DNA from 4 places in the Agarivorans albus genome. Region 2 is predicted to be linked to each of the others. Evidence: predicted binding sites of a transcription regulator. Region 2 holds the regulator's gene; each other region holds the start of a gene.
What was found. Region 2 encodes ArgR, which controls arginine synthesis, uptake and breakdown. Its sites were predicted from a motif close to ANTGAATANNTATTCANT; they were not measured.

Region 1: a site for ArgR is predicted at 2,000-2,017, ahead of K5620_RS18615 (aspartate aminotransferase family protein). Genes of this name have one in related genera too.
Region 3: a site for ArgR is predicted at 1,899-1,916, ahead of K5620_RS04250 (arginase family protein). Genes of this name have one in related genera too.
Region 4: a site for ArgR is predicted at 1,614-1,631, ahead of K5620_RS05920 (2OG-Fe dioxygenase family protein). Genes of this name have one in related genera too.

Annotation. Positions count from the first base shown of each region.
Region 1 is NZ_AP023032.1:4,111,933-4,115,113, forward strand. It holds gene astA (arginine N-succinyltransferase) at 1-453, opposite strand, end outside; gene K5620_RS18615 (aspartate aminotransferase family protein) at 569-1,780, opposite strand; gene K5620_RS18620 (anthranilate synthase component II) at 2,071-2,655, opposite strand; gene K5620_RS18625 (cation efflux transmembrane domain-containing protein) at 2,757-3,181, opposite strand, start outside.
Region 2 is NZ_AP023032.1:723,558-726,738, forward strand. It holds gene K5620_RS03480 (ABC transporter permease) at 1-379, shown strand, start outside; gene K5620_RS03485 (ABC transporter ATP-binding protein) at 387-1,445, shown strand; gene argR (transcriptional regulator ArgR) at 1,465-1,932, opposite strand; gene K5620_RS03495 (transporter substrate-binding domain-containing protein) at 2,122-2,829, shown strand; gene mdh (malate dehydrogenase) at 3,010-3,181, shown strand, end outside.
Region 3 is NZ_AP023032.1:899,917-903,097, reverse strand. It holds gene K5620_RS04255 (peptidyl-prolyl cis-trans isomerase) at 1-563, opposite strand, end outside; gene K5620_RS04250 (arginase family protein) at 628-1,857, opposite strand; gene K5620_RS04245 (DUF3179 domain-containing (seleno)protein) at 2,145-3,181, opposite strand, start outside.
Region 4 is NZ_AP023032.1:1,285,789-1,288,969, reverse strand. It holds gene K5620_RS05925 (cysteine desulfurase-like protein) at 1-888, opposite strand, end outside; gene K5620_RS05920 (2OG-Fe dioxygenase family protein) at 885-1,526, opposite strand; gene K5620_RS05915 (multidrug effflux MFS transporter) at 1,768-2,988, opposite strand; gene K5620_RS05910 (ABC transporter permease) at 3,144-3,181, opposite strand, start outside.

The DNA of each region.
Region 1 (3,181 bases), 1.4 Mb from region 2:
CTCGGCCATCAACAAAAAGCGACACTTCGACAATAAACGACCATTTTGACCTTGTCGGTGAGACTCTTGCAAAAACAAGGTGCATAGCTCGGTCACGCCGGTGTAATCATTGGTTAAGGTGAGCGTTTCCACCACGTTGTATACATTTAGGCTACGTGAAGCATGTACAACTTTGCCGAGATGATAAGTATAAAATGGGCTGGCCATGCCTACTGCGGCATCTATGGCGCTGGTTCCCACTACTTCGCCAGTTTCGGTATCTTCGGCCACCATTAAATAATGCAGGTCGCCAGGGTGGTCGATATCACTGGCAAACGATCGAATAGAATGCGCGAGCTTTTCACGCAATAAAGGTTCGTCTACCGGTAAAGAAGTAAAGCCTATCCCCGAACCCACTGCCATTTGTAACAAGGCAGGGTAATCCGTTTCCTTAATAGGACGGATAACTAACATGGCTATTTCTCCCTTTATTAAATAGCATGAAGCCGTAGCTAAGTATTAGCCACTATTTGTGTTTATTAAAAGTATTGCTTGGGCTGAAACCTTTAACGGCCCCAGCCCAACTGGTTTAGCCGTTTACCACGTTGGCAACAGCTTGCTCAAAACGCTGCATGCCTGATTCAACGTCTGCCTGAGGAACAATAAGAGAAGGAGTAAAACGCACAACATTAGCACCAGCAACCAGAACCATTAAGCCTTCTGCTGCAGCAGCTACTAAGAAGTCTCTAGCTCGGCCCTGGTATTGTTCATTTAATACCGCACCTAACAGCAAACCTTTGCCACGCACTTCTGCAAATACCTGATACTTTTCGTTGATGCGATTAAGTGCTTCTCTAAACCATTGTTCACGTTGCTTAACGCCACTTAGCACTTCTTCAGAATTAACAATATCAAAAGTCGTTTCAGCTACGGCACAAGCCAATGGGTTACCACCATAGGTGCTACCGTGGGTGCCGACTTTCATTGAAGCTGCAATAGCCGTAGTGGTTAACATCGCGCCAATTGGAAAACCGCCACCTAAGGCTTTAGCCGAGGTTAAAATATCTGGCGTTACACCTAAGCCCATGTATGCGTATAGTTCGCCAGTACGGCCGACACCGGTTTGCACTTCATCAAAAATTAGCAATGCTTGGTGTTTATCACATAGCTCACGTACTTTTTGGGCAAACTCTAAGTCAGGGCTAATAATGCCGCCTTCACCTTGCAAGGGCTCCATCATCACCGCACAGGTTTGATCATCAATAATGGCTTCTAAGGCTGCAAGATCATTGTAAGGAATGTGTTCTACATCGCCGGGTTTTGGTCCAAAGCCGTCTGAATAAGTTGCTTGACCACCCACGGTTACAGTAAAGAAAGTACGTCCATGGAAGCCTTGTTCAAAAGCGATGATTTTGGTTTTATCGGCAGAGCCATGCTCAATAGCATAACGGCGCGCTAGTTTTAGTGCGGCTTCGTTGGCTTCTGCGCCAGAATTACAAAAGAACACTTTCTCAGAAAAGGTACTGTCTACCAATTTTTTGGCTAAACGCAATGCTGGCTCATTAGTGAGTACATTACTTAAGTGCCATAGTGAGTTGCCTTGGTCGGTTAAGCTCTTCACCAACGCAGGATGACAATGGCCTAAGCAGTTAACGGCGATACCACCAGCAAAGTCGATATACTCACGACCGTCTTGATCCCATAAACGCGAACCTTCACCCTTCACCGGAATAATGGCCGCTGGTGCATAGTTTGGAACCATAACTTCATCGAATAGCGCGCGAGTAACAGCGTGTGACATGTAGTGTTCTCCTTTTAGCTTTCTGGCTATTCCGTTATACAGGGCCAGAAAGGTTAATAGTTTGTAAACAGTTTGGCGATTATGGCAAATCTCAAGAGCCTTGTCTGAGCATAGTACCTTTAAGCCATACAAAATATGGCCATTTTTACGCATATTCAGTGCATAGTTCTAAATCAATTATTGCTAAGCTGACAGAAAACAGCCAAAGACTTAGCCACTACAGCATAAATATGCACAATCTATTCATTCTATAAAATCACTAGATAAGCATTTATAGAATCTAAAACGTTCTACTTTGTAGAATCAACAAAGTTAGCTAATAACTGTAAACCTTGTTGTGTAAGTATACTTTCTGGATGAAACTGCACTGCATGGATCGGTAAATCCCGGTGTTTTAACCCCATAATTTCAAGCGCTTCGCCCTCATCATCTTGGCTCCATGCAGTGACTTCTAAGCACTCTGGCAAGCTGTCTTTCGCCACCACTAAAGAATGGTAACGCGTTACCATTTGTGGATTAGCCAAGCCCTTAAACACTGATTGCTGCTGATGATAAATGGGCCGTACTTTGCCGTGCATAGCTTGTGCTGCACGCACCACCTGTGCACCAAAATGCTGCGCAATGCATTGATGACCCAAACACACCCCCAAAATAGGCAAGCGCTGAGCAAACCTGGCAATCACATCTAGAGATATGCCAGCCTCGTTAGGCGAGCAGGGCCCTGGCGATATTACCAAATGGCTGGGGGCTAATTGTTCAATTTGCTCTAGAGTAATTTGATCGTTACGACGCACTTCAACCTGAATACCTAACTGCGAAAAGTATTGATATAGGTTGTAGGTAAATGAGTCGTAATTGTCGATGATAAGTAACATGTAGCTTGAGCAAACCGTGTATAAGTCAAAACCAAGAAAGTCGCTATAGTAGCCGATTTTAAACGGCGACACAGCGACTATTCGGTGCAGTTTAGTTTAATTCAACTTGCAGCATCTTCGCTCAAAGCTTTAGGCTCAACAAATACTATCTCAGTGTAGTTATTCTCATAAAACTGATTGGCTAATGCTCGCAGCTGTTTACGCTGCTGCACCAAATCGCTAAGGGCAAGTTGAGATTGTTGGCATTCTAACTCTAGAGTTACCCAAAACCTGCGGCCGGTTTTCATTACCATGGCATCAGCAACACTAAAACCATCAACTAATGACTGCTCATTAAGTGCCGCTAAAAATGGCTTAGTGTGGGCATCATCAGGGGCACTAAGCAGTAACTCTTTAAAACCGTTTTTAACCAATAAATACGGATCTTTTAGAAACACCAAGGAGAACACAATTACCAATATTTGGTCCACGTAGCGGGCTATCCAGCCGATGCTGCTATCTTGAATCAACAACACAATGATAAGCG
Region 2 (3,181 bases):
GCGTTTTATCGCTTTAAGCTATCGTACTCTTGACGCTAGCCTTACCAAAATCACTCCTGAAATGGATGACGCCTCACGTATTCTTGGCAGTCGTTCAGGTAAGACGCTATGGCGAATTCATCTCCCTTTAATACGACCAAGTGTGCTCACCGCCATGCTACTGGTGTTTGTAGACACCATGAAAGAGTTGCCTATCACCCTGATACTAAGGCCGTTTAATTTTGATACTTTATCTACCCAAGTATGGGATTTAGCCTCTTTAGAACAGCTTGAGCAAAGCGCTTTGGCTGCATTAACTATATTACTGGCGGGCATTATCCCGGTTATTATCATGAGTCGAAATATCGGTTCTTCTGAACGTCGCCCACAAGGACAATAAACCTGCAATGAGTATTGTTTTACGCAAAGTTAATCATTTTTACGGCGAACAACAGGCATTAAAAAATGTCAGCATTGAAGTGAGCGAAAATCAAATCGTTGCGCTATTGGGTCCATCGGGTTGTGGTAAAACCACACTGCTACGCCTTATCGCTGGTTTAGAGCGACTACAAAGTGGCGAGCTTTACTTGCAAGACAGGCTAGTGGCTGCGCCCAAGCAAGCGATTCATCTAGCACCAGAGCAACGAGCCATTGGCATGATGTTCCAAGACTATGCCTTATTCCCTCATATGAGTGTGCGTAAAAACATCGAGTATGGTTTACGTAAACAGCAAGATCTTGTTAAGCGGCGTAATTGGATTGAGGAAAGCCTAGATAATATGGGCATGCAAGGTTTGTTAGAACGCTTTCCGCATACCTTGTCGGGTGGCCAGCAGCAGCGGGTAGCTCTACTTCGTGCCTTAGCTCCAGAGCCAAGCACTTTACTGTTAGATGAACCTTTCTCCGCGCTTGATGAGCATCTTCGTCAGCAAGTACGTGAAGAAACCCTTGATGTACTGAAGAAAACCAATACCCCTGCGGTAATGGTGACCCACGATCCATTAGAAGCAATGTTTATCGCCGACAAAATTGTAGTGATGGAAAAGGGGGAGATTGTGCAAAATGCTAGCCCTCAAGAAATTTACAATAATCCGAAAAACGCCTTTGTGGCAGCGTTATTTGGCCCTAGCAATCGCTTTGAAGTGGAAGTTGAAGGGCACAAAGTTAACACGCCACTTGGGGCGTTTGCTGCAGCTGACATCGAAGATCAGCAGATGGCAGAGATTATTGTGCGGGCTAAAGATATCGTAGTACACCAGCTCGAAAACAAAGACCAGATAGAAGCTACAGTGATATCAGTGCATGCAATGGGAAATGAAACCCACTTTAGATTGCAGCTAAGCAATATGCCTGAGCGAGTGATTCATGCGCGTATGCGCGATCATTGGCAGGCGAGTGCTGGCACAAAAGTGTGGTTATCGGTAGATGGGGATGCGGCATTTGTCTTCCCTAAAGCATCGCTTTAGGGAAGCTAATTAGGCTTCGTTAGCCAACCTCGAAGAGTTCTTTCACTGACTGGAAGACATCGGCAATATCTACTTGGCGAGTAGGGGTGATAAAAATCGTGTCATCACCAGCAATGGTGCCAAGAATACCCTCAGCTTTGCCTAATGAATCTAACAAACGGGCTATTAGTTGAGCTGCGCCGGGGCTGGTGTGGATAACGATGAGAGCGTCATTGAAATCCATTTCTAATACTAAGATTTTTAGTTGGCTAGAAACGGTTGGAACCCCTAATTCTGCCGGCAAGCAGTAAACCATTTCCATTTTTGCGTTACGAGTACGCACTGCGCCAAACTTACTTAGCATGCGTGACACTTTCGATTGATTAATGTTTTCGAAACCTTGCTCTTGCAGGGCGGTCACTATTTCGGCTTGCGAGCCAAATCGTTCCTCTTTTAATAGTGATTTAAAGGCTTTTATTAACTGTTCTTGTTTATCGCTATATTTCATCGGTGATCCGAGCTTATAAATCCGTTGCCATTGTCGCCAACTTTTTACTCTAATTCAACTTTATTCTAGTTTTATGCATATAAATGCATACTCTGACACAGAATTATTATTGCATTTAATAACAATTAGTTGTGAGCCTTTGCTAAGCTGAATTATGATAACCCCATCCGACTCGATGAGTAGTTGATTATGTGGATTAAACTTTTCATTCTTTTTCCTGTTTTTGTGTTTAGTTCAGCCTTTGCTGAAGATAAACCCTTACGAATTGTTACCGAAGCCTCTTACCCACCATTTGAAGCCTTTGACGAGCAAAAGCAATTAGTAGGTTTTGATATCGAACTAGCCAAAGCGGTGTGTATACAAATAAACAGAGAATGTGAGTTTTACCATCAGCCTTTTGACAGTTTGCTGACGAGTGTTGCGGCAGGGCACTATAACTTGGCGATTTCAGCTTTAGATATCACCGAGCAGCGAAAACAGTTAGTTAATTTTAGCGATGCGTATTTTGACAATATGGCGGTATATATAACTAGCTCTGACCAAGCCTTGGCTAATAACGCTGTTGTGGCAGTGCAAAGCGGTTCCAGCTTTATGCGTTTTTTACGTGAGCAACGACCAGATATTTTGTCGATTGCTTACCCCAGTTATCAATTGGCACTTAATGATTTAGAACAAACGAAAATAGATGCGGTGTTTTTGGATGCCGCTGCTGCGCATTACTGGTTAGCGAGTCATCCCAACTTTGTTACTCAAGTGGATGAAAGCTATCCTGCTAGTGGTTTGGGTATGGCTGTTTCCAAGCAAGACGAAGACCTGCTGAATCAAATCAACCATGCGCTTAAAGTGTTAAAAAATAATGGCACTTACCAAACAATATATCAGTCCTTTTTTAACTAACAAATACTGTTAGACCAAGGTCTTAAGCCATATTGTTAAAGTGTGATTAAGGCAACCTTTTCCTGTTTTAAACTTGCTTTAAAAATGTTGCTAAATTGTATTTTGAGGCGGATTCCGTTATCTTGTCAGCTGTCTCTATAGACATCCCCTCTACAACTACAAAAAGCATGGAGAAGTTTGATGAAAGTTGCCGTATTAGGTGCTGCAGGCGGAATTGGCCAAGCCCTTTCATTACTATTAAAAACTCAGTTACCCGCTGGTTCTGAACTTTCGCTTTACGACATCGCCCCAGTAACACCAGGTGTTGCTGTAGATTTGAGCCACATCCCTACACAAGTGGCCATTAAAGGAT
Region 3 (3,181 bases), 180 kb from region 2:
AACAAAGACGCTAGTTCACTGCGGGGACTATTAATTGAAGACTGGCCATAGGTCTGAAAATAAGACTCAGACAAGGATCGAAAATCTGCCCCTTGATTGAGCTCATCGAGCAGACCAGTTGAGACACTGCTTTCATCTTTAAAATAAACATGATCGACCTGAAACTGCTCAGGGCCAGTGTAGCGTTCGAGGTTATTTTGGTAGAAATCTTTTAGTTGAGCTTCGGAGGGCTCCTTCACCTTAGCGATCATCAATCCCCTGAGTTTGAGGATCATATTGCGGCGCATGCGTGTGTCTCCTTGGTTCAATCCACGCTTGTACGCCTCTCTATAAAGGATTTCGTCTTCAATGTAGGCCGCAATTAACTGTTCAATGTCTTCATCGCTGTAAGTACGCAGCGATAGCCTTTCCTGCTGCTTGACCAAATAGTCGATACTGCTTTGGTCAACGAAGATTTGTTCCTTGCGATCACTTGCCAACAATGCATCGGCGAGAAAAATCAACCCTCCCAAAAACAGGAAATGTAACAATGGTTCTTTCAGGAAAGCGTGCTTCATGTCCATATATTGCCCTGAATCCATTCAGCGTATACAAGGCCGGATACCCGGCCTCTTGTTCGGAGAGATGTTATTGATCAGCGTGGTTGATACGTTCAGGGTCGTAATACATTGGGTCTGTTATTCCTTCTCTACGCCCCTGAATTCCGCCGAGTAGCGAACGGATTAGGCGATCCATCAGAATGCCTGTTGTTTGATGAGCATCGTCCAAAAGTGGGTTGTACTCATTAAATTCAGCAGCGACGATTTCGTTTTGAATGCCCAAAGCCCGCACCAGTTGGATCGCCTGGCCTGCCGTTAGGCCGTCAGGATCTTGCGTACCCACACCAGGTGCATATGCTGGGTCAACTCCATCCATATCAAAGGTTATGTATACCTTGCGGCCTTTGACCTCTGAAAGCAGCTTAGCTAGCACCGCATCCCACCCATTTTTCTCGATTTCAGCCTGGAAGTGAAAATTCAACTTGTTTTCACGCATCCAGTTTAGATCGTAAGCCCCCGGCGTTTGGCCGCGCAAGCCAACTTGATGGATGTCACTGCCCTTTACGACTCCCTTCTCGACAGCCAGTTTGAAAAAAGACCCATTGTGAACGAAACGACCTGCACCCGCTTTATAGGCGTCGTAGTGCGCATCTACGTGAACGATAGCCACTTCACCGGGACCATACTTCTCAGCTAGCGCTGTCATAAATCCGTAACTTTGAATATGGGTGCCAGCAATACCAACAGGAATCGCATCGGCACTTAAGATTTCACTGACAATTTTATGCACCTCATCAAGGTTGACCTGATTATCCGCCATCCAGTTAGCGGCAGCGTTACCGTAATCAACCATGACCAGCTTGCCGATATCAACACCAATAAACTGATCTGTCCCCTGAGCAGGGTACGACATGTAGTCAATCAGTGACCGCATCTGCTGGGCACCAAATCTACCGCCTGGCAACATCTGATCACCAATCGTCATACCGAACATGGCGATGTCAACTTTAGCCGCTTTTAGGTCTTCTGGTGTCTGGGCAATCGGCGCACCCAAAAAGGTCGGTATTGCCGACCAGTTCGGGCCGAAGGTATAGCGATTTGGATAGAATAATCCGGGCTCACGCTTGGCACCCATTGACTGATCCCGGCGTTCAAACAAGACATCTTTCTCGTCAGTCATCTTGAGTACCATTGGATTCTCAGGATCTTTCCATGGAGCCCACTTGTAGGGAATTCCGCCATCGCTTTCTGAAGCGGAAGTATTAAACGTAACTGCGATACCAACGGTTAATAATACGCGGGTAAGGAAAGTATTCATTCTCCATGCTCCATGCTGTTGCTGTTGCTGTTGCTGTTGCTGTTGAATAATTCTTCATAAACAAAAGCCTAGCACACGCAGGTATGGGTCGCCATCAACACATTTCCTATTATCGCTCACAATGTCCTCTTTGAGCATCTTTAACGTTCAATCAGTTACGCTAGCTCACTTTGGGGCATAAACGATTTACAACAGCCCAACACCTAAAACACAAATAACAACTTACAAGCTAATTAAAAAGCCCGCTACTTATCGGGCTTTTTTTTGATTATAGCTTAGGGCATCGGCTAGCCGTTTAAAGTAACGGTATCAGGGAACCAGTGCGACCACACCATCCAGAATAAGCCGTTATGAGTAGGTAACTGTTCTCCTTCTCCATCGACTAAGTAGGCAAAGTCATGTTCGCTATTGTATTTAATGCTTAAGGTTTGGCCGTTCACTTCAAAGGTTTCATCAGCAAAAGTTCGCGCGTCATCAATGCTAAAAGCAAACTGGAAGTCTCCACCATCGTAACCATAAATCAGCTCTTTTTGGTTGTAGCGTTTATCGTCTAGGCGCAGTGTAGGAAACGCAGCTTCATCTTCTCTCGTTTTATCAAATTGAACATCTAAAGCATCTTGAAAAGCGGTATTGATCATCTTGTCTAGTAAACGGTCATAGTGGTAAATAAACACCTGGCCATTAGGGTATAACTCACGCGCTGCAGCCCACGACATTAAAGTATTTGGAACTTGTTTTGGTTTGTGGTCGGTAAACTCCGATTCCATAGTAATTTGCTGAAGAAAAACATCGTTTTTGGTGTCTTTAAAAATCAGATTGTTATGTGTTTGAATCGATACGTTTAAGTCAGACTCGCCTAAACCGTAGTCGGCTTCAATCACTACCGGCAAATTAGACAAGCCACAAAAGGTCATGGTGTAGTCGGTGCCATCTACGTTCCAACCTGCAATATGGGGAATTTGTAAATGCTCACGCGGGAACATGCGTACGTCGTCACCAACTTGCACTACATACATTACTTGGTCATCTGGTAACACGGTATCGGCGTAACTTACGTCGTAATATTCAGCGTTATGCTGCTTTGAAGGAAACACCGTTTGAGTAGCGTAGTTACTGCACCAAATACCCAGCGCAACTAGGCCTGAACACACCGCCATTATTGAACGTGGCCAAATTTGGGCTCTTCGATTAAGCACAACTAAACCGATCATCATGAGTATATTGATTACTGCAACTAATACTCGATGCTCTAGCAGCCAAATTACTACAGCCCTGTCGGTGCCAAACTTTTGCCCCGGTTCGGTTACCCCTACTGCCGAGCCGA
Region 4 (3,181 bases), 560 kb from region 2:
ACTGGCGGTTAACGCTGCTCGCTTATTTTGCTGAGGGTTCCAATCAGCCAAGTAGTCAACTGCTGCACTCATGCCTGCAATCGCCGCAAAGCTTTGGGTTCCGGTTTCAAAGCGACCTGGGCCGATATTGGTTGCAGGCTCAACTTTATAAGGTTTGAGCAGCTCCAGCCAAGGATCGGACACATAAGCAATACCCAGGTGAGGGCCAAAAAACTTGTAAGCCGAACAGAGCAAGAAGTCGCAGCCCAGTTGTTGCACATCCACTAAACGGTGCGGCACATAATGCACCGCATCCACATAAACCATTGCACCAACGCTTTTCGCTTTTTGGATAACTCTTTGTAAATCAACAATGCTACCACTGGTATTAGAGGCATAAGTAAGCGCAATAAGGCGGGTATTAGAATTGATCAGTGACTCTAGGTGCGCATAGTCCAAATTACAGTTAACTGGGTCAACTCTCACTTGATGCACCTTAGCCCCTTTGTCGGCAGCTGCGTGCTGCCAGCTCGACACATTGGAATAATGATCAAGTGCGGTCACCAGTATTTCATCATTAGCTTGCCAATCTCGGCTTATTGCCCTACTTAACTTAAAGGTTAAGGATGTCATATTGGCATCAAACACAATGTTATTAGCGCTAGCGGCATTCAATAAGGTTTTAGCCTGCTGCCTCCCTTTTTCTACAACCTGTTCAGTATGCTTGCTACTAGCAAAAGCGCCGCCTAGATTGGAATTGCCTTTTATAAAATAATCGTTCATGGCTTGCAGCACCGAAGCGGGCAGTTGCGCCCCCCCAGGCCCATCCAGATAAATAAAGGGCTCTTCGTCGCCCCTAGCATTTAAGGCAGGAAACAGCTTGCGTGCAGCCTCTACAGAAAAACTCATGCTTCATCCTTTGCTGTTAATACAAATACATCCATAAAGCCCGGTTCACTGGGGCGATGAGCACGAATGGGCCTTGCATAGTGCCAAAGTTTACTGTCATCAAGTAAGGCTACCTCGCCACTGTCTAGTGCCAAGGTCATAATCGGTGCTTGATGTTTATCTTTAAACACCATGAAGTCTCCACCATCAATATTATGACGACGAATGCCCACTACGGCGATATGGCTAAATCCATCTTGATGCACTCCTTCAGGGGCAACTGGTGTATCGGAAGCTTGTGCGGCAATTCTAATTTGATGAATTTCAATCTCTTGCTGTTCACTTAAGCTATTTGCTTCCAAGAAAAGGGCACACATTTCATACATGCCTTTGGAAGCAATAATGCTCTGCTCAATATCCTCAAACTGACGAATAACATCGCCTTGAAAGTGATTCACCTGTTCACTTTGCACAAAGCTCCGTCCTGGCAGAGCTTGCACTTTTCCTTCATTAATACGAACAACAGAATAGCGACGTAAACGGTATTGCCCATCGGCATGCTTAGTATGAGGAAGATTATCAAATGAAGAGGATAAATCGTGCACTGCGGCACCGCTTAAATGGTTTAGCTGTAATAAACAATCTGCATGAGTGTTCATGGCTCAATCTCTGGTTAACAAAGTGATAACATCAAGACTAATAACAAACAGCTGCCAGCGCCATACCAAACAGTATTAAGAATCACAAATAACTATAAATTCAACATTTAGAACCAACATATCTTTCCAGAGCTTAGTTAAAACACCAAACCGTAACAACTAATCAGCGAATTAAAGAAAAACTCTCCAGCTTTTCCTTAAGCCGCTGATTTAATGTAGATTTAAAACGATATTTTATGCTTTAAGAAACCGATGATTGCTTGTTTTCAACATCTGGATTATCGAAGCACTTGATTAGCAACAAGCTACTCGCTGCCACTAACCCAAATCCGATAACCACTGGATAACAGGTTTGGTTGAAGCTAAGGCCGATAAGGCTACCAATGGGAATAGCCACCAACGTAGAAATACTCGCGACAAACGCCGAGCCCATTCCTGCAATTGCTCCTAAAGGCTCCATGGCTAAAGAATTTAAATTACCAAACAAAATACCAATGCAGAAAAATGCTGGGATTAAATAAGCCATTAACCACCAAAGAGGAGGCACTCCGCTGCTAGCTATTAGTAATAAACAAAATACGCTCGTAAGGGCAAGTAAGCCCCACAACGCAGCCTTAATCATTAAGCGCATGCCTAACTTAAGTACAAAGCGACCATTCACTAACGATGCAACACCTACGGCAATTGCCGCTAAAGCAAAAAGCAGCGCAAAGTTGTCTGCTTGATTGTAGAGTTGAATAAACAACAATGGCGCGCTATTTAAATACCCCATAAAAGCGCCAAAAATAAAACCAGATACAATGGTGTAAACCAGCGCACTGCGCTTTTGCAGTAAATACTTAAGTCCTTCTACAAAACTTTGTAATGTTAGAGGGCGACGTTTATCCAAGGTTAAGGTTTCTTCTTGTCCCCGCCAAAACCCAAGACCAGTAGCAATAGCCATTAGCAATAACATGCCGAAGATCCAACGCCAGTGGGCCAAACCTAAAATAACTTGCCCCACCGCGGGGGCCAAAATCGGCACTACAATAAATACCGAAAACACCACAGACATAATGCGCGCCATTTCAGCGCCTTTTAACTTGTCGCGCACTAAGGCCATGGTAATAATTCTTGGCGCAGCTGCGCCCATACCTTGCAGTACTCGCCCGGCGATAAGCCAAGCAAACGAGCTAGACAATACACAGATAATGCTACCCACAATAAACAATAGGTAACCAACATAGATAGGAGGTTTTCGGCCAACCGCATCTGACCATGGCCCATAAACAAGTTGGCCAATCGAAAGGCCTATAAACAGTGATGTGATGGTCCATTGGGCATGCGCGGGATTAGCCAGTTCGAAATCTTCGGCAATGGCTACCAGGGCCGGTAGCATTGCATCAACCGACAAGGCTACCAACGACATCATGCCTGCAAGTAAGATAATAAAGGCTTTAGAGTGGGTACTGCTGTGTTTCACCAACTACTCCCTAATACAACAGTGAGCTGTTGGTTATATCACGCTCAAATCGCAATAGCGATAAACAATAATAGCGCAGCTAATTTTTAACTTTTATCGTCAACTTAAGTGCATAAGCCACAACAAAACGTTGTTATTTTTTAAACACTAAGAACTTAATTCTGTTTACTTTTGCCATCAAATAACATCGATA